Regions from separate parts of the Pseudoalteromonas sp. LC2018020214 genome, predicted to be linked through region 2. Evidence: predicted binding sites of a transcription regulator. Region 2 holds the regulator's gene; each other region holds the start of a gene.
What was found. The regulator sigma-54, encoded in region 2, starts transcription at its own class of promoters, with help from an activator protein. The targets are predictions, from matches to a motif close to GTTGGCACGNNNNTNGNNT.
Positions count from the first base shown of each region.

Region 1: JG479_RS00085 (EF-hand domain-containing protein) is a predicted target of sigma-54. The motif match lies at 6,289-6,307, and genes of this name have one in related genera.
Region 3: JG479_RS03725 (EF-hand domain-containing protein) is a predicted target of sigma-54. The motif match lies at 5,713-5,731, and genes of this name have one in related genera.
Region 4: JG479_RS04445 (flagellar basal body rod protein FlgF) is a predicted target of sigma-54. The motif match lies at 4,843-4,861, and genes of this name have one in related genera.

Region 1 covers NZ_CP066804.1:20,061-27,845, reverse strand. The annotation lists gene JG479_RS00120 (LysM peptidoglycan-binding domain-containing protein) at 1-917, opposite strand, end outside; gene def (peptide deformylase) at 1,036-1,542, shown strand; gene fmt (methionyl-tRNA formyltransferase) at 1,564-2,517, shown strand; gene rsmB (16S rRNA (cytosine(967)-C(5))-methyltransferase RsmB) at 2,510-3,805, shown strand; gene trkA (Trk system potassium transporter TrkA) at 3,892-5,268, shown strand; gene JG479_RS00095 (calmodulin) at 5,350-5,565, opposite strand; gene JG479_RS00090 (calmodulin) at 5,643-5,855, opposite strand; gene JG479_RS00085 (EF-hand domain-containing protein) at 5,996-6,208, opposite strand; gene JG479_RS00080 (flagellar brake domain-containing protein) at 6,675-7,334, opposite strand; gene JG479_RS00075 (TrkH family potassium uptake protein) at 7,379-7,785, opposite strand, start outside.
Region 2 covers NZ_CP066804.1:675,554-683,338, reverse strand. The annotation lists gene kdsC (3-deoxy-manno-octulosonate-8-phosphatase KdsC) at 1-471, shown strand, start outside; gene lptC (LPS export ABC transporter periplasmic protein LptC) at 468-1,022, shown strand; gene lptA (lipopolysaccharide transport periplasmic protein LptA) at 1,012-1,557, shown strand; gene lptB (LPS export ABC transporter ATP-binding protein) at 1,554-2,279, shown strand; gene JG479_RS02905 (RNA polymerase factor sigma-54) at 2,349-3,860, shown strand; gene hpf (ribosome hibernation promoting factor) at 3,887-4,174, shown strand; gene ptsN (PTS IIA-like nitrogen regulatory protein PtsN) at 4,179-4,631, shown strand; gene rapZ (RNase adapter RapZ) at 4,650-5,495, shown strand; gene JG479_RS02885 (HPr family phosphocarrier protein) at 5,538-5,810, shown strand; gene mgtE (magnesium transporter) at 5,942-7,300, shown strand; gene JG479_RS02875 (protein disulfide oxidoreductase) at 7,503-7,785, shown strand, end outside.
Region 3 covers NZ_CP066804.1:847,148-854,932, forward strand. The annotation lists gene JG479_RS03690 (dipeptidyl-peptidase 3 family protein) at 1-730, opposite strand, end outside; gene JG479_RS03695 (HDOD domain-containing protein) at 1,026-1,865, shown strand; gene JG479_RS03700 (FlgO family outer membrane protein) at 1,934-2,611, opposite strand; gene JG479_RS03705 (amidohydrolase) at 2,715-4,391, opposite strand; gene JG479_RS03710 (calcium-binding protein) at 4,524-4,760, opposite strand; gene JG479_RS03715 (EF-hand domain-containing protein) at 4,770-5,006, opposite strand; gene JG479_RS03720 (hypothetical protein) at 5,192-5,419, opposite strand; gene JG479_RS03725 (EF-hand domain-containing protein) at 5,444-5,677, opposite strand; gene JG479_RS03730 (sensor histidine kinase) at 6,008-7,465, shown strand; gene JG479_RS03735 (hypothetical protein) at 7,467-7,785, shown strand, end outside.
Region 4 covers NZ_CP066804.1:1,030,105-1,037,889, forward strand. The annotation lists gene JG479_RS04415 (chemotaxis protein CheV) at 1-803, shown strand, start outside; gene JG479_RS04420 (CheR family methyltransferase) at 824-1,654, shown strand; gene flgB (flagellar basal body rod protein FlgB) at 1,800-2,207, shown strand; gene flgC (flagellar basal body rod protein FlgC) at 2,213-2,644, shown strand; gene JG479_RS04435 (flagellar hook assembly protein FlgD) at 2,658-3,338, shown strand; gene flgE (flagellar hook protein FlgE) at 3,397-4,740, shown strand; gene JG479_RS04445 (flagellar basal body rod protein FlgF) at 4,898-5,641, shown strand; gene flgG (flagellar basal-body rod protein FlgG) at 5,663-6,451, shown strand; gene flgH (flagellar basal body L-ring protein FlgH) at 6,468-7,151, shown strand; gene JG479_RS04460 (flagellar basal body P-ring protein FlgI) at 7,163-7,785, shown strand, end outside.

The DNA.
Region 1 (7,785 bases), 660 kb from region 2:
TCTTCTGGGTAACGAGGGCCACGAGGACCATCAATAACCGTTGGCGATTGACGCTCTAGATCTAATACATGACCCGCTTCTATATTTTGTTCACTGCCTAAGTTTAGCACCACAACATCCATTGTGCTGAATTCTCTAACTTCGCGTGGTGAAGCAATAATATTACCTGTTACAGGTTCTGAAGGACGGTGTATATCAAAGTACGCAGGAAGCATTTGGCCTTCCATTGCCGGCATTAAAAAGTCACCTTGCTGAATTTCTCGTTTAACAGACTCAACACGTAATGATGAAGGCACGCCATTTTTCTCATCGCCCGCTCTAAAAGCACGTGCTATACCCACATAAGATGCACGCGTTGCTAACACTTCACCGGTTAAATCAGTGTAGGGGTCACCTTTATGGTAAATAGCATATGCTTTATGTACTTGTAAGTCGCCTTTAACATATAAAATATGGCCTAGCGTTTGTGTTTTAGTATTTTCGTTTGCACCTAAAATATAAGGTTTACCTTTAATATCGTCACTGTTCATTGCTTGCTCGTAACTGATATAAGGTTTGATCATTTCAAGCGGCAAAGTAGTAATAGCATCACGCCCTTTTGGTGTAATACGACCCTGAGGAGATAGCTTTCTATATCCTTTATTGATCACTAAACGTGGGTTTCCATCTGCATCGTATATCAACGCTAATGCATCACCGGGGTAAATTAGGTGTGGGTTGTCAATTTGTGGATTCATTTGCCAAAGTTCAGGCCATAGCCAAGGCTCATCTAAATAGATGCCAGAAATATCCCAAAGTGTATCGCCTTTTTTTACAACATACTGTTTTGGTGCGTCTTTTTTTATTTTAAGTACATCAGCAACTGCGGGAAACGCAGCGCTTAACGTAAGCATGATTGCAAGTAGTGGAGATTTCATCGAGCTTCCTTGTATTGTTTTTTCATTATTATTGCCCAAAACCTGTTAAAGGTGAACGCGAATGGCTAAAATAAGAGCATACAATACCCTAAATTAAGCACAAGTGAAAAAGGTAACTATGGCTAGGTTAGAAGTTTTAAGATTTCCAGATGAACGTTTACGTACTGTAGCAAAAGATGTTGTACAAGTTGACGACACAGTACGCCAAATTGTAAAAGACATGCTAGAGACAATGTACGATGAAAATGGCATTGGTCTTGCGGCCACGCAAGTAAATATTCATCAAAGAATCGTTGTTATTGATGTATCAGAAGAGCGCAATGAGCCACTGGTATTAATTAATCCACAAATCATTAAAAAAGACGGCTCTACCGTTAGCGAAGAAGGCTGTTTATCAGTACCTAACTCGTATGCAAAAGTAGATCGCGCAGAAACAGTAACAGTCGCTGCACTTAACGAAAACGGTGAAGAATTTGTACTAGATGCAGATGAATTATTGGCTATTTGTATTCAACATGAACTAGATCACCTTCAAGGTAAGCTATTCATTGATTACTTATCTCCATTAAAACGCCAACGTATTCGTAAAAAGCTTGAAAAAGAAGCCAAGTTTGCAGAACAGTAATAAGCACCTTAGGAAAACTCAGTGACTCAACCATTACGCATTATATTTGCCGGTACGCCGGACTTTGCCGCACGTCATTTACAAGCGCTGATACAAAGCGAACACCAAATAGTGGGTGTATATAGCCAGCCAGATCGCCCTGCAGGTCGTGGTAAAAAATTAAAAGCCAGTGAAGTGAAAGAGCTAGCGCTTGAGCACAACTTACCGGTTTTTCAGCCACAGTCATTAAAAAATGATGAAGCACTAGCTGAGCTAACAAGCTTAAATGCCGACATTATGATTGTTGTAGCATATGGCTTAATTTTACCTAAAGCTATTTTAGAAGCGCCACGTTTAGGTTGTTTAAATGTGCATGGCTCTATATTACCGCGCTGGCGCGGTGCTGCACCTATTCAACGCGCAATTTGGGCAGGTGATAAACAAACCGGCGTAACAATAATGCAAATGGATGAAGGGCTAGATACCGGCGATATGCTACATATAAGCCGCTGCCCTATTAGCACAACAGAAACTAGCGCAAGCTTATATACAAAGCTTGCTGAGCTAGGTCCAGATGCGTTAATTGAAACCATTAATAAATTAGCTAATGGTGAGATCACCCCTGAACCTCAAAACGATGAACTTGCTAACTACGCTAAAAAGCTTTCTAAAGAGGAAGCTGATATCGACTGGTCCATGAGTGCGCTTCAAATCGAGCGAAACATTCGCTCTTTTAACCCGTGGCCAATGTGCTTTACCCAAATGGGTGGGCAAACAGTAAAGATTCATCAAGCGCAGGTTCTGCTGCAATCAGGTGATCCTGGGCAAATTTTATCAAGCGACAAAAATGGCGTAGTAGTGGCGTGTGGCGAACACGCTTTATGTATTACGCAATTACAGCCGCAAGGTAAAAAACCAATGGCAATTAACGACTTTTTAAATGGTCGTAGTGACTGGGTTACTCCTGGCACAATATTAGGCGAAAACAATGAGTAATGTTCCAAACGTACGAGCGCTTGCCGCTGAAACTTTATATAACGTAGTTGATAAAGGCGCATCGCTTAATCAAGAACTTCCATTTGCAAGCCAAGGCTTGCCGCCTAAAGATAAAGCGTTGCTACAGCAAATTTGTTATGGCGTTTTACGCTACTTACCGAGCCTTGAAAATTACTGCCAACACTTAGTAGAGCAGCCATTAAAAGGTAAACGTAGAATATTTCAGTTTTTATTATACGTAGGTATTTATCAACTGCAGCATATGCGCGTACCACCTCATGCTGCCATTTCAGAAACAGTTAACGCACTGGCTCAACTACGCGCTTTAGGATTAAAAGGGCTGATAAACGCCATTTTACGTAGCTTTCAGCGTCAACAAGCTGAGCTTGAAGAAAAAGCGAAACTTATTCCGGTATGTTTATACAACCATCCAAATTGGTTTATTAAACAGGTGCAAACAGCCTACCCAGATAGCTGGGAAGCACTACTTGAAGAAAACCAGCAACAAGCGCCAATGTGGCTTCGTGTCAATCAAGCCCAATTTAGCACGCAAGAATACAGCGACATGCTTAGCGCTAACGATATTGAACACACCTTAAACCCTGATTTTATTGATGGGATTAAGCTTGCCAAACCACGTGATGTATTTTCGTTACCTGAGTTTGATACAGGTGCATGTTCAGTACAAGATGCTGCAGCACAGTTAGCAGCCCGCTTTTTAGAACCTAAAGCAGACGACTATATTTTGGATGCCTGCGCAGCCCCTGGCGGTAAAACATGTCATATTTTAGAGCTTGCTGATGCAGATGTACTTGCACTAGATAGCGACTCAACTCGCCTTGAACGTGTTAAGCAAAACTTAACTCGTATTGGCTTAGGTGCAGACCTACAATGTGGCGACGCATCACAACCACATACATGGTGGGATGAAAAATTATTTGATCGTATTTTGCTTGATGTGCCTTGTTCGGCCACTGGCGTAATTCGCCGTCACCCTGATATAAAATGGTTACGTCGCGCATCAGACATCGAAGACTTAGCTAAGTTACAAAGCGATATTCTTGATAGCATTTGGCCACTGTTAAAACCAGGTGGCACATTGGTATATGCTACGTGTTCGGTTCTTCCACAAGAAAACCAACAGCAAGTTGCTAAGTTTTTAGCTAATAACGATGATGTAGAACATATACCTCTACACGAAAACGATACCGTAACAAATCCAGGTTTGCAGTTACTGCCCGGTGAAAGTGATGGATTTTATTACGCTAAGCTAGTTAAAAAAGCCTAATAGCCGTACACTAAATAGTTAGCCATTTATGAAACATTAAATGGCTATTTTTTTAATTAAATTATGATCAATACCACGGGTAAATAATGAAAATAATTATACTCGGTGCCGGGCAAGTTGGTGCTACGCTTGCTGAAAACTTAGTTGGCGAACAAAACGAAATTACCGTTGTTGATATAGACGGTAACCGATTACGTGAACTTCAAGATAAGTACGACTTACAAGGGGTTATGGGCCACAGCGCGCATCCTGATGTATTACGCCGTGCAGGTGCTGAAGATGCCGATATGATTATAGCGGTAACCAGTTCAGATGAAGTGAACATGGTTGCATGCCAAGTGGCATACAGTATTTTTAAAACGCCCACTAAAATCGCCCGCATTCGCTCAGAGCAATATTTAAAATACCGCGAAAAACTTTTTCAAAACGATGATTTACCAATCGATCATTACATTGCTCCCGAAGCACTGGTCACTAAGTATATTCGCCGTTTAATTGACTACCCTGGTGCCCTGCAAGTATTGCAGTTTGCTGATGGCATGCTCTCGTTAGTAGCCGTAAAAGCTTACTATGGCGGTTTACTTGTAGGTTATGCGTTATCTGCACTTAAAGAACACATCCCTAATGTAGAGACTCGTGTTGCCGCTATTTATCGTCAAGGTAAAGCAATAAAACCATTGGGTACCACCGTTATTGAAGCTGATGACGAAGTATTCTTCATTGCCGCTACAAAACATATACGCGCAGTAATGAACGAGCTACAAAAACTTGAACGTTCTTACAAAAAAATTATGATAGCTGGTGGCGGTAACATTGGGGCAGGCCTTGCCCGCTCACTTGAAAAAAACCACACCGTTAAATTAATTGAACGCAGTAAAGAACGTGCCGAGCAACTCTCAGAAATGCTCGATAATACGGTCGTTTTTTGTGGTGACGCATCTGATCAAGAACTGCTCTCAGAAGAGCATATTGAACAAGTAGATGTGTTTATTGCCGTAACCAATGACGATGAAGCAAACATTATGTCAGCCATGCTTGCAAAACGTATGGGCGCACAAAAAACCATGGTGCTTATCCAGCGTGGTGCTTACGTTGATTTGGTACAAGGCGGCGAAATAGATATTGCCATATCGCCACAACAAGCAACTATATCAGCGTTATTAACGCACGTACGCCGTGGTGATATTGTTAATGTGTATTCACTGCGTAAAGGTGCGGCAGAAGCCATAGAAGCGGTAGCTCATGGTGATGAAAACACATCTAAAGTGGTTGGTCGTGCGATTGCCGACATAAAACTTCCTGCAGGTACAACTATTGGCGCAATAGTACGTAATGACGATGTACTGATAGCCCACGACGATACAATTATTATGTCGGGCGATCATGTCATTATGTTTTTAATCGACAAAAAACATATTACCGTTGTAGAAAAACTATTCCAAGTAAGTGCTATATTCCTTTAACTAGTTACGCTAATTAGTTAATTTAAAATACAAAAAAGCCGCTGACTAAGGCGGCTTTAGTGGAGTATCTTCGAATATTGATTACTGTACTTTTGAAAACTCTTCTTTAGAGATTTCACCATTTCCATCAGTATCTAAATCATCAAAAATCTTTACAAGCTGAGTGTTAACCTTTGCTTCTTCCATTGTAATAGCACCGTTACCATCTGCATCAAAAGAGGCAAAATCTACTGCGGCATATGCTGCTGATGAAGATGCTAAAACGATAACTGCAAGTGTTGTATTTAATGTTTTCATAATAATATTCCTAGTAATATGGGAAGTCCTTTTCAAAGATCCCTGACTGTGAAAAATGTTTAATCTGAAAAGATTAATTAGTAATTAGCGAATTCTTCTTTAGAAAGCTCGCCGCTACCATCAGTGTCTAGCTCAATAAATTCAGCCATTAAATCTGTATCGACTGCCGCTTCGCTTGGGCTAATTGTGCCGCTACCATCGATATCAAGGCTGTCAAAATCTGATGCTGCAAATGCAGCTGAAGAAGATGCTAGTACTATAAGTGCTAATGCTTTATTTAAATGCTTCATAACTTAATCCTTCAATGTTCTATCAAAAAAATTGCTTCGTTTAACTTAAAACGTAATTTTTAACTTCCTTGTTATCCTCTTTCGTAAGCTCCCTTGCCTACTTAGGTTGTCTTTGGCAACTCAGGATAAATACTTTTTAATTAAGCTTCTGAAAATTCTTCTTTTGATAACTCACCATTTTGGTCAGTATCAAGCTCAGAAAACATGCTCATTAATTTTGCGTCTACTGATGCTTCTGCTTGGCTAATTGTGCCACTGCCATCTACATCAAGTGTGTCAAAATCTGTTGCTGCAAAAGCGGCTGAAGAAGATGCAATAGCGATAAGTGCTAAAGTTTTATTAATGCTTTTCATAATATGTATCCTTCAAATTTATGTGTGTGCGATTAAGTATTTCACTTTGAATCACGATTTCGTTCAGTACACCCTGACTATTACAACTTAAATGCCAACATTGAAAAGCCATTAACTTTCAATAAGTTAAAAATAAAACGTACAATAAGTAGGAATTTTCAGAGTCATTACTGTTGCCTTTTCGCAACACGCTTTAGAGGTAAAAAACTAAAGTTATTAAAAACAAATAGTTATGTTTATATAAAAAGATACATTTTAAAATATAGAGCTATAAAAGGAGGGATTTTAAAAAATAGTTAAGGTTAATTTTAACGAAGTAGCTATAACAACAAAAAACAAGCCATAATAAAAAACACGTAAAACATTGTTTTATTTGAATAATATTTTTAATTATATAAAAACAAAAAAATACTTTATAAATACCTCACGTAAAACGCCATTTTGTTGCAAATAAGCGAAAAACGATTTATTCAACGGTGGGCTCAAGCGCAGATGGGTCTATAAAATGCTCTTTCATAAAGGTTTTCATTTCATCCTCGCTTGCTAGTAGCTTAATTCCGCAGTGCACACCTGCGACATGCTCTTTAACACTGCAAATTTCACCTTCAAAATCTTTATCACTACTATTGAGTACGACAGTGCATTGCATATCTTTAATACCTTCAGCTTGCTGATCGCCTCTAATATCAAACATTACACCAGTGAGTGAAATATCCTTAATAAGGCCTTCAAGCACTCTATCGTCACTTATTTTTAGCTTTGCAGGTAACAAGGTAGGTATGCGTGTTTGCGAGCGTAGCGCAAATAGCTGCACTTGCTTAGGAAAGTTAATAAAGACGAGTTTAGCGGGATGAGAGGCTACTGACATAATTTGCTGGCGAAACGCAATAACTTGCCCGCCACTGCCTTCAATCAGTGCTCTTACAACAACCATTACACCATCACGTAAATAGTCACTCGCTGCAGGTAAACGCTTAGCATTGGGATAATTTAAAATAATAAACTGTTTATCGAGTAAACCAACTAATTCAGTTTTAACACGCTTACTGCTTGTAGGTGTTAATATTTCTAGGTCAACTAAGCTGCCTACACTTATATGCTTTAGCTTTTCTAAATTTGTTGGCATATCCCTTTCCCAATAGTTCGTAATTTAAAACTTAAGCCGCTCGTTTATCCACGCCAAAAAGTAGGCGTAAATAACACTAATAAAGTAAATATTTCTAAACGACCAAACACCATTGCAATAGTAAGCAACCATTTAGCACCATCGGTTATAGCACCATAATGCGACGCTACATCTCCTAAACCAGGCCCTAAGTTATTTAAACAAGCCGCAGTGGCTGAGAACGCAGTTATGTTATCCATACCCGTGCCCATAAGCGCTAACATAATAATAATAAATACCAGCGCATAAGCAGAGAAAAAACCCCACACAGCTTCTACTACTTTGTCTGGCAACGCCTTACGACCCAGCTTGATTGAATATATAGCCCGTGGGTGCACCAAACGATTAAGCTCACGCACACCCTGCAAGTAAAGTAAGAACACGCGCACTACTTTCATACCACCACCGGTAG
Region 2 (7,785 bases):
ATTGATGGTGTATTTTCTGATGGCCGTATTTACCTTGGCAATCAAGGTGAAGAGCTAAAAGCATTTAATACAAAAGATGGTTTTGGCATTAAAGCACTTATAAACAGTGGCTTTGAAGTAGCTGTTATTACTGGTCGTCATTCACAGATAGTACAACAACGTATGAGCAGCTTAACCGTACAGCATATTTATCAAGGCCAAGAAAATAAGCTCATTGCCTATCAAGAATTAAAAGATAAACTCAACCTTAGCGATGAACAAATTGCTTATATTGGTGATGACGGTCCTGACATGCCTGTTATGGAGTTAGTAGGCTTTGCCGTTGCAGTAAATGATGCCCACCCACTTATTAAGCGTTTGTCACATTATGTAACGCAAATGCCTGGCGGTTTTGGTGCTGTGAGAGAACTCACCGATTTGCTCATGCTTGAAAATGGTAAAACATTGACTACACAAGGCACTAGTTCATGAATGCAGCGCGCATAATATTAAGCGTTTTATTCATTAGCTGTATGGTTTGGCTTTGGTACCCTTATTTTACACAAACAAATATTGTGCCTCAGGCTGAGCCTGAAGTTGTTGCTAAGCCTGATTACATAGCTATTGAGCTCAAACAGACAGCCTATGATGAGCAAGGTAAAATTAGCCACAAAGTCACTGCGGCTAAAATGGAGCTATACCAGCAATTAGGTTTCACGTTTTTCGAAAAACCCATTTTTACTTTATATAACGAACAACAAACGTGGCAAATAAATGCAGACGAAGCAACATTATACGAAGATAAACAATTAATTTTAGAAGGTAATGTGGTTGCCAAAAATTTAACCGATAACGCCATGATAGACAAAATCAATGCTGATAATATTCAGGTAGATATAAAGCTATTAACAATGCGTTCGGAGCAACCCGTCATTATCACTGGACCGAATTTAAAAATCACCGGTAAAGGCCTAGAAGCCGACTTGAAAACCGAAGTGATAAAACTAATTAACCATACGCGAACCATATATTATGACCAATAAAATATTAAAATCACTTATAATTCCTACACTTATACTAGCGTTTAATAGTAGTGCTGCAGAACAAAACACGCAACCTGCTGCCAATCAAATTTCAATAAGTGCCGACAAGCAAGAAGGTCAATTAAAAGCTAATGTGGGTATTTTTGAGAAAAACGTTGAGATTATTCACGGTAATCGCCGCATTACAGCCGATCGCCTAGAAGTACACAAACGTGATGAACTTGGTGATAATAAACAATTATTAATTGCCACAGGTAGCCCTGCGCACTTTGAAGAAAAGCAATCAGATGGCACGACTATGAGCGCCAGTGCTGACGAAGTGCGTTATGATGTATCTAAGCGTTTTTTAACGCTTGTTGGTAATGCACAAGTATCGCAAGCGGGACAAAAAATAAATGCTAAAAGCATTACCTACGATATAGAGCAGCAGCTAATCAGTGCCGAAAAAGATGAAAACTCAACTGACCGCGTTCACACAATTTTAGTACCGATCGAAACTAAAAAAAGTAAAAAAGGCGATAAAGGTCAACCATGAGCACATTAAAAGCAGAACTATTGGCAAAAAGCTATAAAGGTCGTGAAGTTGTAAAAAACGTCGGCCTTGAAGTACAAGCTGGCAGTATAGTTGGCTTACTTGGCCCTAACGGTGCTGGTAAAACAACGACTTTTTATATGATTGTAGGGCTTGTTCCTAGCGACAAAGGTAAAATATCTATTGATGATAACGATATTACTCTTTTACCTATGCATAGTCGTGCTAGATTAGGCATAGGCTACTTACCACAAGAGTCATCGATTTTTAGAAAGCTGACTGTTTATCAAAACTTAATGGCCATTTTAGAAACGCGCAAAGAACTAAATAAACAAGCCAGAGAAGACACGCTCAATAACTTATTAGATGAATTTAGCATACAACACATTCGTGATAGCCAAGGTATGGCATTATCGGGTGGAGAACGTCGTCGTGTAGAAATAGCACGAGCGCTGGCAGCAGATCCTAAATTTATACTACTGGATGAACCGTTTGCCGGTGTTGACCCTATTTCGGTATTAGATATAAAGAAAATAATAGAACATCTTAAAAATCGTGGGATTGGTGTCTTAATTACCGACCATAACGTAAGAGAGACCCTTGATGTTTGTGAAAAAGCCTACATTGTTTCTCATGGGGAGCTGATTGCATCAGGTACTCCAGAACACGTATTAAATGATAAAACAGTACGCGATGTTTACTTAGGCGAGCAATTTAGGCTGTAACATTTACGCCATGTCTTTAAGCATCTGCTAGTATTAATTATAACAACATAAAAGGATTGTTAGAGATACATGAGGCAATCACTACAGCTGCGCATGGGCCAGCAACTTACAATGACTCCACAGTTGCAACAAGCTATTCGTTTGTTGCAACTCAGTACATTGGATCTCCAGCAAGAAATACAAGAAGCTCTCGACAGTAATCCACTATTAGAGGTTGAAGAGGCAGACTATTCTGAAGACGCTGCTGGTAAAAACGAGCAAAAAGCTGATACCGATGACATAACTGTTAGCGCATCTGCTGATGATGCTCCGAGCGAATACGAACAAGATACTGGTGAAGCACTTGCAAAAGACACGCTAAGTGACGACATGGCTATGGATGTTAGTTGGGATGAGTACATGAGTGCCGCCCCAGCAGCCTCATCAGGTCCAATGCCTGAAGACGAATCAATATACCAAGGCGCCTCTACTGAAACGCTCCATGAGTATTTAATGTGGCAATTACAACTAACGCCATTTAGCCCTACCGATGAAGCCATCGCTATTGCGATTGTAGAGGCCGTCGATGATTCAGGTATTTTAACACTAAGCTGCGAAGAGATTTTAGAAAGCTTTAATCAAGAAAACGAAGATGATAACGAAGATGATAACGAAGTTGAACTTGATGAAATTGAAGCGGTATTAAAACGCATCCAACTGTTTGATCCTGTTGGTATTGCTGCACGTAGTTTACAAGAGTGTTTGTGTATTCAGCTTAATCAATTTGATAAAGAAACACCTTACATTAATGAAACGAAAATGATTTTAACCGAGCATATTGATCTATTAGCAGCTCGCGACTATCGTACATTAATGAAAAAAACTAAGCTCAAAGAAGAAGAGCTTAAAGAAGTAATGACACTAATACATACTCTCAACCCAAAACCTGCAGATACTATTGTAAGGGAAGAATCTGAGTATGTTATTCCTGATGTGTCAGTTAAAAAAATTAAAGGCCGCTGGGTTGTCGAATTAAACCCAGATAGCATGCCTAAAATTCGTGTTAATAGCCAATACGCGGCAATGTCTCGCACTGTAAAATCAAGTGGTGACAGCCAGTTTATTCGCTCACATTTACAAGAAGCTAAATGGTTTATTAAAAGCTTAGAAAGTAGAAACGACACGCTATTGAAAGTTACTAATTGTATTGTTAAGCAACAACAAGGCTTTTTTGAACATGGCCCTGAAGCCATGAAACCAATGGTTTTAAATGATGTCGCTGAAATGGTAGAAATGCACGAATCGACAATTTCACGCGTAACTACTCAAAAGTACATGCATACACCCCGTGGTATATTTGAGCTTAAATACTTTTTCTCAAGCCATGTAAGTACTGAAAACGGTGGTGAATGTTCATCTACAGCAATACGTGCGCTTATCCGAAAATTAATCGCAGCAGAAAACTCAGCAAAACCATTGAGTGATAGCAAAATAGCGGATATATTGGCTGAGCAAGGAATTAAAGTAGCAAGACGTACAATCGCAAAATACCGCGAATCTCTTGCTATTCCACCGTCAAATCAGCGTAAAAGTCTGATTTAAGACGCTAAACTAAGAGGGTAATGCTTATGCAACTAAACTTAACTGGTCGTCACGTAGAATTAACCGATTCACTAAGAGACTATATTAATACTAAATTTGCGAAGCTTGAAAGACACTCTGATCATATAAATAATGTTCATGTCATTCTCGATGTAGAAAAATTAAATCAAAAAGCAGAAGCCACAATACACGTAAGCGGTGCTGAGCTATTTGCCTCTACAGAACATCAAGATATGTATGCCGCTATTGACTCGTTGATCGACAAGCTCGATCGCCAAGTAATCAAACACAAAGAGAAGCTTGCTCGACACTAATATGATGAAATTAAGTTCACTTATATGCCAGGACTGCAGCAAAGCTGCGGTCCTTTTTAATAGCAAAAAAAGAATTTTAGAGTTCATTAGCGAACTTGCTCACGACAAACTTCCGTATTTACCGCAACAAGATATTCTTAATGCTTTAATGAGCAGAGAGAAATTAGGTAGTACAGGTATAGGGCGTGGCATTGCTATTCCTCATGGAAGAATGAGCGGTGCAGAAGAGCCTTTGGCTTTAGTGCTCGTTAGCGAAACTCCAATAAACTTTGATGCAATCGATAATCGCCCTGTTGATATTTTTGTCGCACTCATCGTACCAGATGGCGATAACCAGCAGCACTTAAAGACTCTAGCAACCATTGCTGATAAACTAAACAACAAAGATTTTTGTAAACAGTTACGCAGTGCAAAATCTGATACTGAGCTTTACCAAGTTATTGTCGATCAATCATAGTTTTATAAAGGGTGTTAAATGGAGTTAATTATCATAAGCGGTCGTTCTGGTTCTGGAAAGTCGGTTGCTTTGCGCGTTGTAGAAGATTTAGGTTATTATTGCGTTGATAATATTCCAGTAAACCTACTACCTTCATTAGTTCGCAGTGTGTCTGATAGCTACGATAAAATTGCTGTTAGCATTGATGTGCGCAACATCCCTAAAGAACAAGATGAATTTAACGATATTCTTGAATACTTGCCTGGCTTTGCAAACCCTACGTTGTTTTATTTAGATAGCGACGATCAGACATTGATCAAACGCTTTTCAGAAACACGCAGATTACACCCACTATCAATAGACTCGTTGCCGCTTGATTTAGCCATCAAAAAAGAAAAAGAATTACTTGATGTATTAACCACTCGCGCCGACTTTATGATAGATACGACTGATTTAAGTGTTCATCAACTCGCTGAATCTATTCGTGAAAAGATTTTAGGTAAAAAAGATAAGCAACTGATTGTCACATTTGAATCATTTGGTTTTAAACACGGTATACCAAAAGAAGCAGACTACGTATTTGATGCACGCTTTTTACCAAATCCACACTGGGAACCAGAGTTGAAGCCTTTAAATGGGTTAGATCAACCGGTTAAAGACTATTTAGCTAATCACAGCATAGTGCAAAAATTCACATGGCAAATTCAAACATTTGTACAAACGTGGTTACCGCATTTAGAAAGAAATAACCGCAGTTATTTAACCATTGCTATTGGGTGTACAGGCGGGCAACATCGCTCTGTGTATTTAGCGCAAACTATCGGTGAAAGTTTTGCAATGACACATCCCAATGTAAAAATTCGCCATCGCGAGCAAGAAAAATAATATAGCTGAATAATCACCTGTTCAGCTTAGGTAGAGTAAGTTATGCATTGTGAAGATACCTTTTTAATAAAAAACAAATTAGGCTTACACGCCAGAGCAGCTACTGTGCTTGCGCAATTAGCAGTACAATTTGATGCGACAATCACATTATTCCAAGATGACAAAGAAGCCGCAGGCGATAGCGTACTTGCATTAATGTTACTTGAAAGTAGCCAAGGAAAAGAAGTTAAAGTTGTTTGTAAAGGCCCTGATTCTGAGCAAGCTTTACACGCTGTTGGAGAATTAATAGCACAACGCTTTAATGAACAAGAATAACCTGTTTTATAAAAACAATATTCGCATTACTAATGCTTCAATTAAAACAGACATATAAAATAAATAGGTTAGTAACGCCAGTTAACTCACCTCCCCCCATAAAGTAATATAACAATTTATAAAGGACGCCAATGCCAGAAGCTTTTGAACAAGATTACCCACTACAGCAACTAAAACAGGTGACGAAGTCACTCAATAGTGGTCAGTTTGTTCAAGTTAGGCGCATGCTCGCAAAAACGGCTCCTTGTGATACCGCATTATTATTAGAATCATCACCGCATAAAATTCGCCGACTGCTTTGGCAATTGGTCGATCCTGATGTGCAGGGTGATGTTCTTGAAGAATTATCTGAAGATGTTCGTTTAGGCATTATTGCCCAAATGGAACCTAAGCACATTGCCGCCGCAACTGAAGATATGGGCCACGATGACTTAGGTGAAGTATTACGTAGCCTGCCAGATACCGTCTATAAAGACGTTGTTAGCGCGATGGACATTCAAGACCGTGAACGTGCCACGCAAGCACTGTCATATCAAGAGCGTTCAGCTGGTGCACTAATGAACACCGATACGGTGACCATTCGCCCTGATGTAACACTCGATGTTGTACTTCGTTATATTAGACTGCGTGGTGAGCTACCAGAGGGTACAGATGATTTATATGTTGTTGATAAACATAACTGCTTTATAGGCGCTTTATCGCTGAGTACATTATTAACTAATCCGCCAGAAAAAATTGTCCGCGATTTAATGGATGAAGATTGTGAGTCTATCCCAATCTCTATGGATGAAAGTGAAGTAGCGCAATTATTTGAGCGTCATAATTGGATATCGGCCCCTGTAGTGGACGATAACGACCAACTCCTCGGTCGTGTTACTATCGATGACATCGTTGATGTAATCCGAGAAGATGCCGAGCATAGCTTATTAAGCCTAGCCGGTCTTGATGATGAAGAGGATACATTCGCGCCTGTACTAAAAAGCTCTAAAAAACGCTCAGTTTGGCTAGGAGTTAATTTACTAACCGCACTTGCAGCTGCTTTTGTAGCTAGCTTTTTTGAAGGCACTTTAGATGTGCTCCCTATTTTGGCTGTGCTTAACGGTATTGTCCCTTCTATGGGTGGTGTTGCTGGTAGCCAATCATTAACGCTTGTTATCCGCGGTATTGCAGTAGGTCATATAAACCAAACAAACCAACGTTTCTTGATGATGAAAGAACTGGCCATTGGCGCGCTAAACGGTATTTTGTGGTCACTATTAATTGCGGGTGTTATTGCGCTATGGCAGTGGGACTTTATGCTTGGTGGCGTACTCGCCTTCGCTATGTTTATGAACTTAGTGGTGGCAGGTGTTGCTGGTGCAAGTATTCCAATAATTCTTAAGAGAATGAATATAGACCCTGCTCTTGCAGGGAGTGTGGTGCTAACCACGGTGACTGATATTGTTGGCATATTCGCCTTTTTAGGTACTGCTACATGGCTGCTGATATAAATTAAACGCTTTAAATGTAAAGAACTACAGCAAAAATACTTAGGGTAAATCAGTAGCTATGGCAACGGATACCAAACATAAAAATGACATACCTAAAAAAACGCTAAAACAAAAAAGCGTATCCATATTAAAAAGTGTATTGGTATATGGCTCTATATTTTTCGTCATTTATACCGCCGTCAATTGGTGGCGGCAACCTGTCATGCCAGCAAATCCTCAATTACAATTAATCGATTATAAAGCGCAAAACATTGATTTAGCAGCAATGAGCCAAGATAAACCCACGCTTGTGTATTTTTGGGGAACTTGGTGTCCTATTTGTACTATTACCTCCCCTGCCATAAACGAACTCGCAAACGAGAATAAATACCCTGTTGTGAGCATCGCGATAAAATCAGGCTCTGATCAAGAGCTGCATGATTATTTAAATGAGCAAGGCTACAGCTTCAGTACTGTTAACGATCAACACGGGGAGATATTTTCCG
Region 3 (7,785 bases), 170 kb from region 2:
CTACTGGGTTATTTTTCATATCCATCCAAGCAAAGTCAGATACTTGGAAGTCATCTTTTTGTAGAGCATCGGCACGCAAGTTTAGATAGTTAGCAAATTCTTTATCGTCAGCAAGTTTGCTTGCTTCACGTAAAATATCAGCGGCTTTTGCAAGCTCATCAGCGTATTCTTTTGAATAAGGCACGCTGTAAAGCTTACCTTGCTCATCACGCTTAATTACAGAATAAAGCCCTGTTTTATCTTCAACGTCTGCATTGTTTAACTCTTCTTTGGTTATATCAGCAGGGTAAAACTGTGCGCCAAGAGGTTTTTCTTTATAGCTGGATAAAAATGCTTCATCACCATTTAAACGATCCCATGGACCATAGTTAATATCAGCAAATTTACGTACTTTTTCATCGTTTAGTTTTGCTAAAAAAGCATCTTTATTTTCACCAAATGCTTGCTTCCAAAATAACTCATCCATTATTTTTGAAGCGTCAATAAGCTTTGCAACCATTGCTCGTTGATTATCGCTTAAGTGCGATAAATCACTTTGTAAGCTAAAGTCGGTGTAAATATCTAAACGTTGTGTATCTGCATTAATAAGCTTAGGGCCTGACTGTGCACTGCTTTTTTGAGCAAGCTCTACGGCTGTGTTGTCGGTAGAAGACGGCGCTTGTTCAGAACATGCGCTAAGAAAAACAACACCAGAGAGCATAATTGCTTGGCTAATTTTATTTAAGATCATTATATTGCCTGTTAAAAAGTAAGTTTAATAATTTGTACTGCTTTAGTTAAATATTAAGTATGTACAAACGCTTCCTTATTGTGAGTGCATTAAAGCAAAACTAAATGGTAAATAGCAAGTATTTGGCGTTGTAAGGCAAGCATGAGCGGTAAAGCATTATAAATAAAAATAAACTTCTATAATTTTCTTAACTTTATCGGTAAGTTAGACAATACTAATTATATTACTAATACGAAAATTAACTGCCTGAGTTTGCAGTTACTTTACAGGCTGAACACAAAAGGATGGCAGCTTTATGTCTACAGAAAACGCTTTATTAACGATTCTAGTCGATAGAATAAATAACGATACGTTGGTTTTACCAACGCTACCTGAAGTAGCGATTAAGGTTCGCCAAGCTGCAGATAACCCAGATGTGAATTTAATCCAAATGTCAGATGTAATCTCACAAGACCCAGCGCTTTCAGCTCGTATGATAAAAGTAGCTAATAGTGCGATTATGGGACGTTCTGTAAAAGTATCTAATTTACAACAAGCAGTGACTCGTATTGGATTACGTCAAATTAAAAACATTGCTACAGCTATGGCTATGGAACAATTATTTGTATCAAATAATGAGCTAATTAAAGGCTACATGGGTAAGGCATGGCAAAAAACATTAACTGTTGCTAGCCATTCAATATCACTCATGGAATTTTATTTAAAAAATAGTAAGCACACGTCACTAAACCGCGATTCTATTACACTCGCCGCACTTGTTTATAATATTGGTGTATTACCAATTTTAACCGAAGCTGAGCGCCACCCAGAGGTATTTGCTAATCCAAGCTTTTTGGCTCATGCAATTCAAAAGCTGAGTGGAAAAATTGGCTCATCTATTATGCAAGCGTGGGAATTCCCTAAAGAGTTTGTTGATGTAGCTCAGAGCTGGGCTGACCCAAGTTACAAACCTGAAAAAGTAAGTTACGTGGATTTTATTCGAGTAGGGGCTATTTTAGAGGGCACGTTACAGGTTTCTGATAAGTCTGCAGCGCTGCAAACGTATATAGACAAAGGCGTTATACCGTCTATGCAGCTATTCACAAGTGATGAGTACAACGACATGCTAAAAGATGTGAAAAACATGTTTAGCTAAACATGTTTAGCTAAACATGTTTTATTACACAAACAAAAAGGGTTAACTTGCGTTAACCCTTTTTATTTCTATTGAATAGCGTCTAGTACTATTCCATCGGTTCTGCGAGTAGGGTATAGCGATTCAACCACAAAGCTGGGAATAAACCCTTTAGCTGATGACACCACTACTTTAGATTTAGCGCCAATAATACGAGCATTAACAATAACACCGCGGTTGGTGTATGTAAGCGTCCCAGTTAAAGTGTATTCAATATGTGGGTAGCCTTTAATATCTTTGCCATTACGGCTAAATGAAAAATCACCCATCGGCGTCACGTGCACTGTGCCTGTGTGCTTATAATCAACAACAGACAAACCAAACTCTTGTAATTCAGTAATAAAGCTTTCAGCTAAATGATTGCCAAAAATATTAGTAGTTTGCAGGTTGTCGTCTAAATTTACAAACGAAGTTATAGCGATAGGCGTGCTACTATTTATGTAATTCATATTTTCAATTAGCTTCATTGCTAATTGCTCTGTGTAATTACTTAGTAACTTACTGCTGTTAATTGGGCGGTAATTATTTTCTGGAAATTGCCAATTACTCACGCGCGGCTGATTATTTTCAGCATAGCGATTATGGGCATGATTATAGCCAATATTGTTATGTGGTGCATGTCCATTGTAAACAGGATGGGTAGAGCAAGCTGAGAGTGATAGTGTAAAAAGTGCCGATAAAGTAAGAGTTATTTTTTTTGATAACATGTTTTCTTCCTGAAACATAAGGGGATTTTATAAATACCCCTCCTTATCGACACACTTTTTGATTACTTTAATTAAATTTAATAATTAATTTGTTTATTTTTAATTATGGTGCCTTTGTAACCTCTTCTTTTTTATAGCGAAGCTTACCTGCTACCCATGTTTGCAGTACGTTTGTTTTGTATATCTCCTCAACAGGTACTTTAAAGTAGTCTTTATCAATTAAAATAAAGTCGGCCCATTTACCTTTTTCTAAACTACCCACCTTAAATTCTTGATGAGCTGCATAGGCGCCACCAAGAGTAAATGCACGTAATGCATCTTCGCGGCTTAGTACTTCACTTGCGCGCCAGCCGTTTTCCGGTAGTTTGTTATGATCCATGCGTGTAATGGCTGAATACAAACCATCAAATGGATTTGCAAGCTCTACAGGGTAATCAGAGCCTGCTGCAACAACCGAACCTTGCTGTAAAAATGTTTGCCACGCGTAGGCGCCGCTTAGTTGTTTTTCAGTTAAACGCTGCTCTGCCATATGCATATCTGAAGTGGCATGCACCGGCTGCATTGAAGGGATTATTTTTAACGCTTTAAAGCGAGGGATATCATCAGTGGTTACAATTTGGGCGTGCTCTATTCGGTTTCGTAGTAATATACCGCCCGTTTTTTTAAACACATTTTGATAGGCATCAAGTACTACTTTATTTGCTTTGTCGCCAATGGCGTGAGTATTTGCGCTAAAGCCGCTTTTAAAGCTTTGTGTAAAGAGTGCTTCGAGTTTCTCTTGTGTTTCAAGCATTAAACCATGGTGACCAGGTCTGTCTGCATATTCTTCAATAAGTGCTGCACCACGAGAGCCCAATGCGCCATCGGCGTAAACTTTAACACTGCGAATTTCCATAAAGTCATTTTTGTCGTGGTACCGGCCTGCCTTTAACATTGTGTCTAAATCAGGGCTTGCACCACTTAACATTGCCACAATACGTAGTGGTAAATTACCAAGGTCGCCGCGCTCTTTGTAAACCTCCCATGTGGTTTTATCAATACCTGCATCGTGAGTAGAGGTAATACCTAAACTTAATAAATGTTTACCTGCTGCATCAAGTGAGTCACTTATATCTTGTTTTGAAGGGGCTGGCATATGCTGGGTAATTAGCGATTCTGCTTTGTCTACAAATATACCCGTAGGATTGCCAAATTCGTCTTTAATTATCTCACCGCCTTCAGGTGCTTTTGTTTGGGCGGTAATACCAGCAAGTTCGAGCGCTTTTGAATTAACCCAAATGGCGTGGCTATCAACTCGAGAAAGCACCACAGGTCGATCGTTAACTACTTTGTCTAAATCTTTAGCCGTAGGAAAGCGTGTATCAGCCCAAAGCTCTTGGTTCCAGCCTCGTCCTATAATCCAACCTTGTTTGTTATCGGCAAATACTTTTAGTTTATTCGTTACTTCATCAACCGATTTTGCACCGCGTACATCAAGTTGCGATAAATTATCGCCAAGGCCAATAACGTGCCCATGAGCATCAATTAAGCCTGGTAATAAGGTATTACCGTGCGCGTCAATTAGCTTGGCATCTGGGTAGCTATCTTTAAGTGTATCGCTACCTAGTTTTACTACCTTGCCATTTTTAATAACGAGGGTAGTAAACTGCTGTACTTCACCTTGATATAAAGGGGTATAACCATTGGCGTTATAAATTACTTTTGTTTGTGCAAGAGTGTAACTAGAACTAGCGCAAAGGCTGGCTAGTATGAGTGGTTTGATTATTTTTTTGAGCGACATAAGGCATTATTTTTTATTGTTAGTGCGTTAACACTAGCAAACCCAACTTTATAATACCAATATGTGAGACAAATTATGATGAAGAAAAAAGCAGTAAAGCTAGAACATAAAATATCTAGCTTTTGAAAGGGTTTATTTACTAGCGTATAAACTGTATTCACTTAGCGTTAGCTTGCCGTCTTTGTCTTGATCGTAGCTTGAAAACCGAGACCACAAAGCGGGGTCTACAGCGGTTTCTGAACGTGTTAAAAAACCATCCTGGTTTCTATCAAGTTTTTCAAATTGCTCTGCAACATTGTTGCTTGCAGCAAAGCCTAATGTGCTAAAAATACTAAACGCAAAAAGCGCTATATAGCTTGTTTTTTTCATGAAAAATACTCAGTAGAGGTTATTGGTAAGGTAATTTTTAAATTCGATTAACGAAATTTGGTTATCTTGGTTTTTGTCCCATTTTACAAATGTGTTTAATAGTTGTGGTTGGGGATCAAGTTCGTCATGCGTTAAATAGCCACTTTTGTCGCTATCGAGGTGATCAAAGCGTTGCTTTACATCAAGTGCAGCGGCATCAAAGCTTAATAGCATTAAGATGCTTATAATAAGGGGAAATATCTTCATGGTGTTCCTTCCAAAAGATGTATTTAAAGTTTGTGGCTAAAATAAAGTGAAAAGGAAAAGCACTTGCCGTAATTTAACTCCCAACATTAAATCCTTTTACACACTCCCTCAGGGATTATGGCAAATGCTTTTAATTCCAGTTTACCTATAACAAGCTTAAGTAAAGCTTAATCAGTAATTACTCATTAAGGTTTAAAGCTTTCAAATTCTTTTTTTGAGACTTTTTCATCACCGTCTTCATCTAAGTCGGCAAATTGTCTCATTACTTCCTTGTCTTCCTTTGCTTCTGCAATTGATATTTGTCCGTCCATGTCTTTATCTAAGTGGGCAAAACGCACATTTGTTGGCGATGCAATTACGGTGGCACTAATTGCTAAAAACATTAATGAAAAAGCGGCTATAAGTTGTTTCATAATCACGTTCCTTATTAAATGAGTTTATTGAATAAATTTTTTGAATTCATCTAGCGACAATTGCCCATCTTGATTAGTATCAATTTGAGAAAAATTCTCGTGTAACACAGCATCTTCACCTGCTTCGGCTTCACTTAATGTGCCGTTACTGTCTTTATCAAGTTCGTTAAAAGTCGCGTGAACGTCCATTGCGTGTGCATTAGCGCCTAAAAAGCCTAAAGCCAGTAATGATGAAATTACTAAAATGCGTTTGTTCATAATTATTTCCTTATTGATTAAAGTTATTACTCCTATTACAAAAATGGTGCCAATAATAATTGTTGTTATTTTTCAACTGGTTATTGTTTTAGCTTTAAGCCAGTGAGAAGTTTTTACTGGGTTTATTGTAATTTTTGTGCGCCTTTTGCAACACTATTTAGTGAGGTTGAAAGGGAGTTTATTAAAATCAAAGAGTTACGTTGTCTCTATTTGGCGACACATTGTTTTGTAGTGCTGGCTGTTAATCGTATTAAATATAATTGCTGGTTCAGCTAGTGTATAAGGTAAGCACTTAATAATAGAACGCTTAACTTAAAAGGACTAAACGAAATGCCAGCAACCATAGCTAAAAAATACCAAGCAATGCTTAACTGGCGGCCTAATTTAATTGGGCAATTTGCAATGAGTATGCTGCTTTCGTTACTGCCGCTTTCTATAGTGGTGATCGTATTTTTAAATGCGCTTAATAAGCAATTAGCGGTTACTCAAAGTATTGTGAGTAGCAACTACCAAGTTACCAAATCGTTTAACACTTTAAAGCAAGAGCTCAACAGCCTTGAGCGCGCCACTAGGCAAAACTGGGTATTAAAAAGTGAATCGCTAGATAAGCTCATTGTCGATAAATGGCAATCATCCCTACAAAGCATTGATGAACTCAAATTTGTAAACACGAATAAGGAGTATATTCACCAATGGCAACGCTTATATACCACCTTACAAACCGCGCATGTAAAACTCGTTGAGCAAAAACAACAACAAGCTGAGCTATTTGTGCCAGTGAGCGATTTAGTTGCTGAGCTTACTTTATGGTTACGTGATAAAAACGAAGCGCAAATTACCAATAACCAAAATGAGCTTACAAGCCTGCAAGCGTCATTTATAAACTGGCTGGTGGCACTTATTCCACTGACTTTAATTGTTGGGGGAGGTTTTTTATGGCGCATAAGTGGGCGGCTAAAAGGGTTAACTACGGTTATTGATAAGCTTGGGCAGGGGCATTGGCAGCAAAAAATATCTGTGAAAGGTTCAGCTGAGCTTGTTGAGCTAGGAGAAAAACTCCAATGGGTACAAGAGCAGCTTCATATGCTTGAGCAGCAAAAAGATACTTTTTTACGCCATGTAACTCATGAGCTAAAAACGCCGCTTGCTTCAATGGTTGAAGGCACTGATTTATTAACTGATGAAATAGTAGGCCCAATTACCGCTGAGCAAAAAGCGGTGCTTGAGCTCATTAGCCAATCTATGGTGCGCCTTCGTACAATGATTGACAGTTTGCTGAGTTATAATGCGATTCGCACCAGTAAAGACAGCTTAAGCGAAGTTGAATTTAGTCTTCTTATTAATAAAATTAATAGCCATTTTGAGCATCGCTTAACTGCGCGTCAGCAAGCTCTGCAGTGGCAAAATACTTTACCTAACAAACCGCTTGCTTTACCTAGTGAGCTTATTGAGATGATTTTAATTCAGCTTATTTCAAATGGCTTAAAATTTTCAGAGGATAAGCAAAGCGTTACTATTAATTTAGCGCTTGAGCAAAACCAGCTTTGTATCGTTGTGATTGATAAAGGCTGCGGTATTAAAGAGCAAGAAAAAACTCAAATTTTCAGCGCATTTTATCAAGGTAAACACAGTAAAAATGTTACGCTGCAAGGCAGTGGACTGGGTTTAACTATTGTAAAAGAGTCTGTTGAACAGCTAAGAGGTACACTTAGTGTTGAGCATAACGAGCCACATGGTTGCCGGTTTTCAATTAAAATTCCCATAACAAAAAATCTAGGAGTTAATTAACATGCGCTTGCGTTTAATCGCTATTTTATGTGTGCTCAGTAGCAGCATGGTTATATCAGGTTGTGAAATTAATAATGGGCAAGAAGAGCGTGTGTCAATTACACCTGCACCTGTGGTCGATACAAAAAAAGCGAACGATAAAAACAGTAACCCTAGTCCAAAGCCTAGACCAAAAATTGAGCCAAGCTATCCTCCTGCAGAGCAGGTTATTGCATGGCATGCTAATCAGTGTGGTGGATTCAAATTGGTACCTAGCAAAGATGTTTTTACAGGCGAAAACGAGCTTAAACGCTTTTTTAAGTTCATGTGCTTAAACATAA
Region 4 (7,785 bases), 350 kb from region 2:
TGCAATGCCCTCCACTAACAAGCATGCCAAAATCTAATCCGTATATTCGTGGTGTTGCACATATTCGTGGTCAAACCATTTCGGTTATTGATTTATCAATGGCTGTAGGTGGGCGCCCAATCGACAACATTAAAGACAGCTTTATAATCATTGCTGAATACAATCGCTCTGTGCAAGGGTTTTTAGTGGGCGGAGTTGAACGCATTGTAAATATGAATTGGGAAAAAATAATGCCACCGCCATCAGGCGCCGGACGTTATTCATATTTAACGGCAGTGACCGAAATCGAAAATGAATTAGTCGAGATTCTCGATGTAGAAAAAATTCTCAACGAAATTTGTCCAGTAAACACAGAAGTAAGTGCTGAAGTTGCACAAAGTGGCGATATTCAAAGAGATTTAGGCGAACGTATCGTATTTATTGCAGATGACTCTGCTGTTGCCCGTAATCAAGTTAAACGAGCCTTAGAGCCGCTAGGTGTTCAAACAGAGCTTGCTAAAAATGGTAAGGAAGCTTTAATTAGGCTTAAAGAAATAGCAGAGCTTGATTGTAAAAATGATATTACAGAGCGAGTAGCATTACTTATCTCAGACGTTGAAATGCCAGAAATGGACGGCTATACCTTAACAGCTGAAATAAAAGCAGATCCCAAACTTGCACCTTTGCATGTTATTTTGCATACCTCTTTGAGTGGTGTTTTTAACCAAGCGATGATTGAAAAAGTAGGGGCAGATGACTTTATTGCTAAATTTAACCCAGATGAATTAGCAACAGCGGTTAAAAAGTGGGTTCATTGTGATTAACAAAAATAGGTGCTACTAACTTGAATAATAAAGATTTGCAGCAAAGTGAATACGACCAGTTTCGTTCGTTTTTAGAGCAGCAATGCGGCATTGTTTTAGGTGAAAATAAACAGTATTTAGTTAAAAGCCGACTTGCTCCGTTAATGACTCGATTTAATGTGGGATCTTTATCGGAATTGGTTAGTAAAACTCTCGGGCCTCATGAGCGGCAATTAAGAGCCGCTGTGGTTGATGCAATGACCACCAACGAAACTTTGTGGTTTAGAGATCAATACCCATTTGAGTTACTCCAAAACAAGCTTTTCCCAGAATTTAAAGATTTAAGAAGACCTTTAAAAATTTGGTCTGCTGCCAGTTCGTCAGGCCAAGAACCTTACTCAATAGCTATGTCGGTTGCTGAATTTAATGCTAAGCAACCAGGTGTGCTTCGTATGGGGGCACAAATTATTGGTACCGACATATCTAATACCATGCTTGATATGTGTAAAAATGCAGAGTATGACGCGTTGGCACTTGCCAGAGGGTTATCTGCAGAGCGTCGTAAAAAGTTTTTTAAAGACAGCGGCAACGGTATGGCACAAGTAAACGATACAATAAAAAAACAAGTTAGTTTTAGGCATTTAAATCTGCTTGATTCTTACGCGTTAATGGGCAAGTTTGATATTATTTTTTGCCGAAATGTACTAATTTATTTTGCGCCTGAAATAAAAGCTAAAATTATTAACCAGTTTGCACAAGCGTTAAATCCAAACGGTTACCTATTTTTAGGCGCGTCAGAGTCCCTAACTGGCCTAAGTACTGAATTTGATATGGTTAGGTGCAACCCTGGTATTATTTACCAAAAGAAGTAATTAAGCTAACTCCCTTCCCTAAAACGACGCACCTAGCGTCGTTTTTCTATTTAGATACATAGTCTTATAAAAATATAGCATGCTCTAATATTAATGGCTTATTTTTTGCTTTATTAATGGGTAAGTCAATTTTTTGGAGAAGGTTATGGCTATCAGTTTTGATAAAGCATTAGGTGTGCATCCGCAAGCCATGTTGATCCGTTCACAGCGAGCAGAATTAATTGCAACTAATATAGCTAACGCTGATACGCCTGGCTATAAAGCAAAAGATATTGATTTTGCCTCTGCTTTAAAAGCGGCAAGGTCAACCCAGCAAAGCGGCAATACTATGGTAAGAACTAATGATAAACACATTGGTGGAGGTACTCATAGTATGGGCAGTTCAGAATCATTTCGTTTGCCAAATCAATCAGATACTGGTGATGGTAACTCGGTTGATATACAAGTGGAACGAAACTTGTATACACAGAATGCTATGGAGTATCAGGCCAGCTTGCAGTTCTTAAGCGGCAAATTTAAAGGCCTGAATAAAGCTCTCGGTAGTCAAGGATAAAAATTATGAGTTTATATAATGTTTTCGATATTGCAGGTTCGGGTATGAGCGCACAAAACGTTCGCTTAAATACGACAGCTAGTAATATTTCTAATGCTAATACCATTAGTTCATCTCAAGACAAAACGTACCGAGCGCGCCAACCTGTATTTGCGGCTGAGCTAACAAAGGCTTCAGCATCAGTAAGTAACCAGCAGGGCTCCGCAGTTGGTGTTAAAGTTTTGGGCATTGTTGAAAGCGATGCGCCATTGCAAATTGAATATAACCCAAACCATCCAAGTGCGGATGAAAATGGCTATATCTATAAACCCAACGTTAATGTTGTAGAGGAGATGGCAAATATGATTTCTGCCTCTCGTTCTTACCAAACAAACGTGCAAGTTGCTGATGCAGCTAAGCAAATGCTAAGTAAAACACTGTTGCTAGGGCAGCGGTAACCGAGGGTAGGTTATGAGTAACGATATTAGTACATCTTCATCCTATTTAGACTCTTTGCGTTGGCAAGAATCGCAAGTAGCGACCAGCGACAATGAGAGTGATGCGTTAACGCAAGAAGACTTTTTTTCTTTGTTAACTCAGCAATTATCGTATCAAGATCCCAGTAACCCTGCGGATAACGATCAAATGATTGCTCAAATGACTAGCTTTACGATGGCGCAAGGTATCAGTGATTTGAATTCAAATTTTGATACGTTGGCTACTTCGATGACATCAAACTCAGCCCTGCAAGCTTCAACGCTTGTTGGCAAGCAGGCTTTACTAGAGTCAAATACTGTTGATTTAAATGAATCAGGTGATGCTAAAGGGTCTATCGTTGCTGAAAGTGCAGTTGAAAGCTTAACACTTAGTGTAACTGACGCTTCAGGACAGCTAGTGAGAACAATTGATATGGGTTCTCAGCCTGCGGGCGCTGTTCGCTTCGCTTGGGATGGTAATAATGAAAGCGGTGAGCGTTTACCTGAAGGGGAATACACATTATCGGCACAAGGTAGTACCAATGGCCAGTTTTCTAGCTTGCCTATTGCAACTTTCAAAAATATTGAAAGTGTAAACATTAACGGCTCAAGCGGCATCATTGTGAACACCAAAGAAGGTGCGGTTAGGTTAACCGACATTGCAGAAATCGCGTAACAAATTTAATATTTCTTGCCTGCCAGCAGGCCACAGATTAACAGGTTAGAGGTGAATTATGAGCTTCAATATTGCATTAACCGGCCTAGCTGCCGCACAAAAAGATTTAGACGTAACTGCAAATAATATTGCAAACGTAAATACAACAGGTTTTAAAGAGTCACGCGCTGAGTTTGCCGATGTTTACGCTTCATCAGTATTTAGCTCTGGTAAGACTAAAAATGGTGATGGTGTTCAAACCGCTATGGTTGCACAGCAGTTTCATCAAGGCTCACTGCAATTTACAAATAACTCACTTGATTTGGCTATCACTGGTGAAGGTTATTTCGCGATGAGTGAAGACTTAGGTTCTCAAGATTTTTCTTACACTCGTGCAGGTGCATTCAAATTAAATGAAGATAATTTTGTAGTAGATGCCAAAGGTAATTTTTTACAAGGTTTCCCTGTTGATGAAGCTACAGGTGCCACTACATCAGTAAGTTTGAGTACTTCATCACCATTACAGATACCGGATTCGTCTGGTTCTCCTCGCGCAACAAGTAAAGTGTACTCATCATTTAACTTAGATTCACGAGAAACTCAACCTACAGTAACTCCTTTTGATTCAAGTACGAGTGCTTCTTATAATAGTTCTACATCAACTACAGTTTATGACTCATTAGGTGAGCCACATGTTTTACAGCTTTTCTTTGTAAAGCAAGACCCAACGACAACACCAAATCAATGGCAAGTTTATGGAACTTTAGACGGGAAAAATTTTGGGACAGATGGAGTTGAAACAGTCGCAGGTTCACATACTCCTATAGATACTTTTGAATTTACATCAGCAGGTTTGCCTAATGTAACATCACCGGCTACAACTTTTGATGATATAGACTTATCTTCTGATGCGACTACAGGTTTGACTTCTCTTTTGACTAATGGTGCAAGTTTTCCTGATGATGTGTCAGTCAGTTGGCGTGATGAAGCGGGAACCAGTAATAAAGTTCCCACTCAGTATGCAGGTAACTTTGAAGTAAAAGCGCTTGAGCAAGACGGTGCTACTGTTGGCCGTTTAGCCGGTATTGATATTGGTACTGATGGTAAAGTAGTTGCATCTTACAGTAATGGTGACTCAACTTTTCTAGGTCAAGTCGCTATGGTTCGTTTTTCTAACTCACAAGGCTTACAGCAAGTCGGTGATACCGCTTGGAAAAAAAGTTTAACATCTGGTGATCCAATTGCAGGCGAACCAGGATCAGGTACTTTAGGATCGATCAATTCATCAGCGCTTGAGCAATCAAATACAAACCTTACTAATGAACTAGTAGACTTAATTACTGCACAGCGTAATTACCAAGCAAACTCACGTGCGCTTGAAGTTAACTCAACTATTCAGCAAAGTATTTTGCAGATTCGATAAGCTAAACCCCATTAAATATATTAGGCTGCACTTTTGCAGCCTTTTTTGTAAGTCCTCTTTGTAAGCCCTTCTAAAAACCTCTCAATGTTGCGTCAAATTTAATCTGGCACCTATTTTGCATTTATAAGTTCAGAGATTTTTTATGTGAGTCGATACTATGGACAAAATGGTCTACATTGCGGCCTCTGGCGCTAAGCAAAGCCTACAAGGGCTTGCGCTTAAAGCCAATAATTTGGCGAATGCAAATACAACAGGATTTAAAGCTGACTTTGCCCAGGCGCGTTCTATGCAAGCGTTTGGCGAAGGTTTGCCTACACGTGTATTTTCAATGCAAGAGCGTCCGGGTTCAAACATGGTATCGGGTGGCATTGTGCAAACCGGGCGAGACTTAGATATCGCAATGAGCGATAACGCATGGCTTGCTGTGCAAGATGCCTCCGGTAATGAAGCTTACACAAAAGTGGGTACGTTAAACGTTACTGCTCAAGGCATGCTTGTAACCAGTCATGGTCGTCAAGTTATTGGCGAAGGGGGACCTGTAATTTTACCCGTCCCAGTCGAAAAAATAGGGTTTAGCCAAGATGGCGCTATTCAAGTTCGACCACAAGGCGCTCCCGCTAACTTTTTAGAAGAAATCGACACGCTTAGAGTGGTAGAAGCAAATAGCTCACAGCTCGAAAAAGGTAACGACGGTTTATTTAGACCAAAAGCAAATGTAACAGTAGATACCTCTGCCAATGTAAAAGTTTTAAGTGGTTCGCTTGAAATGTCGAATGTGAATCCGGTTCACGAAATGGTCGACATGATAAGCCACCAGCGCCAATTTGAATTACAAGTGAAATTAATGAAAACAGCTGAAGAAATTGACGAGCGTCAAGATCAGTTATTACGCATAGTTTAACTTTAAAGTGAGGACACGATTATGAATCCAGCATTGTGGATCAGTAAAACTGGGCTAGACGCTCAACAAACCGATATATCGGTTATCTCAAATAATTTAGCGAATGCGAGTACCGTAGGTTACAAAAAAAGCCGCGCTATATTTGAAGATTTACTTTATCAAAATATTAATCAACCGGGTGGTCGTTCATCGCAAGATACCGAAATGCCGTCGGGCTTAATGTTAGGTGCGGGTGCTAAAGTTGTAGCTAACCAAAAAGAGTTTACGCAAGGCAACATGTTGACCACCGAAAACTCACTAGATTGGATGATTTCTGGCGAAGGTTTTTTTGAAGTACTGCAACCAGATGGCAATATTGCTTACTCGCGCAATGGTCAGTTTACTACTGATGGCGATGGACGAATTGTAACATCGGGCGCAGGTTACGTTATTCAGCCAGAAATGAATGTACCTGATGACGCGCAATCAATTACGGTTTCGCAAGACGGCGAAGTATCTGTGCGTGTTGCAGGCCAAGCCGATAACGTTGTAATTGGTCAGCTGACTATTAGTGACTTTATTAATCCATCGGGTCTTGAGCCAATTGGTCAAAACCTTTATACCGAAACGGCTGTAAGTGGTGCGCCTGTACAAGGTAATCCTGGTGTTGAAGGGTTAGGTAGTATTATTCAAGGCTCACTCGAAACTTCAAACGTAAATGTGACTGAAGAGCTGGTAAATCTAATAGAAACTCAGCGTATTTACGAAATGAACTCAAAAGTAATTTCGGCCGTTGACGAAATGATGAGTTATATCAATCAACAGCTTTAATAGAGTAGGGGGAATTATGCGTAATATTATTTTATTTGCAGCGGGCACATTATTTTTAAGTGGCTGTATGTCTACGCAAAATAGTGAGGTAGTGCAGGACGACCCTTACTACGCACCTATGTACCCCGAGCCTATTCTAGAGCCGCTGGTAGCCACAGGTTCATTGTTTAATACTCATACATCAAACGACTTATATTCTGATAAAAAAGCGCTACGTACTGGCGATATAATTACGGTTAAATTGCAAGAGTCTACTCAAGCAACAAAAGCCGCTAAAACAGAAACAGACAAAGAAACTGACGCAAGCTTAGACCCAGTGATTGGCTTAGGTGGTCTACCTGTAAATATAGGTGGCGATAGTATTCAGTTTGGTATTGGTAGTGATTCGTCGTTTACGGGCGATTCAAAATCTAACCAGTCAAACAGCTTAGTGGGCGATATTTCGGTTAATGTAATGCGCGTTTTACCTAACGGTAATTTAGTTATTCGCGGCGAAAAATGGCTAACGCTTAATACCGGTGAAGAGTTTATTCGTTTAGAAGGGCTAGTACGCCCTCAAGACGTAAGCGCCGATAATACGGTTGAATCAAACCGCATTGCTAATGCACGTATTCAATACTCAGGTAAAGGGCAAACGCAAGAGGCGCAAAGTCCTGGTTGGCTTACACGTTTCTTTAGCAGTTCGCTGTTTCCATTTTAGAGGGTAACAACATGAATAGCCTTAAAGCTTTATGTTTAGTTGTGTTATTAGGTTGGCAGTTTACTGCCAGTGCTGAGCGCATAAAAGATGTGTCTATGGTTGAAGGCGTACGCTCTAACCAATTAGTCGGTTATGGCTTAGTGGTTGGTTTACCAGGCACTGGCGAGCAAAACTCATACACACAACAAAGTTTTAGAGGCATGTTGAACAGCTTTGGTATTACGCTGCCTTCAACTCAAAGTCCTAAAATTAAAAATGTTGCCGCTGTTGCTGTGCATGCAGAGTTACCCGCATTTAGAAAGCCCGGGCAAACAATAGATATTACGGTTTCTTCTATTGGTAGTGCAGGCAGTTTACGTGGCGGTACTTTACTACAAACTTTTTTAAAAGGTGTAGATGGTAACGTGTATGCAATTGCACAAGGTAGTTTAATTGTCGGTGGCTTAGGCGCACAAGGCCTTGATGGCAGTAGAGTTGTAATTAACACCCCTACAGTTGGCCGTATACCAAATGGCGCTACAGTTGAGCGCGCCGTAGAAAGCCCATTTATGCAAGGCGATTACATTACCTTCAACTTAAACCGCCCAGACTTTACAACGGCAAAACGCCTAGAAAAAACAATTAATGACTTAGT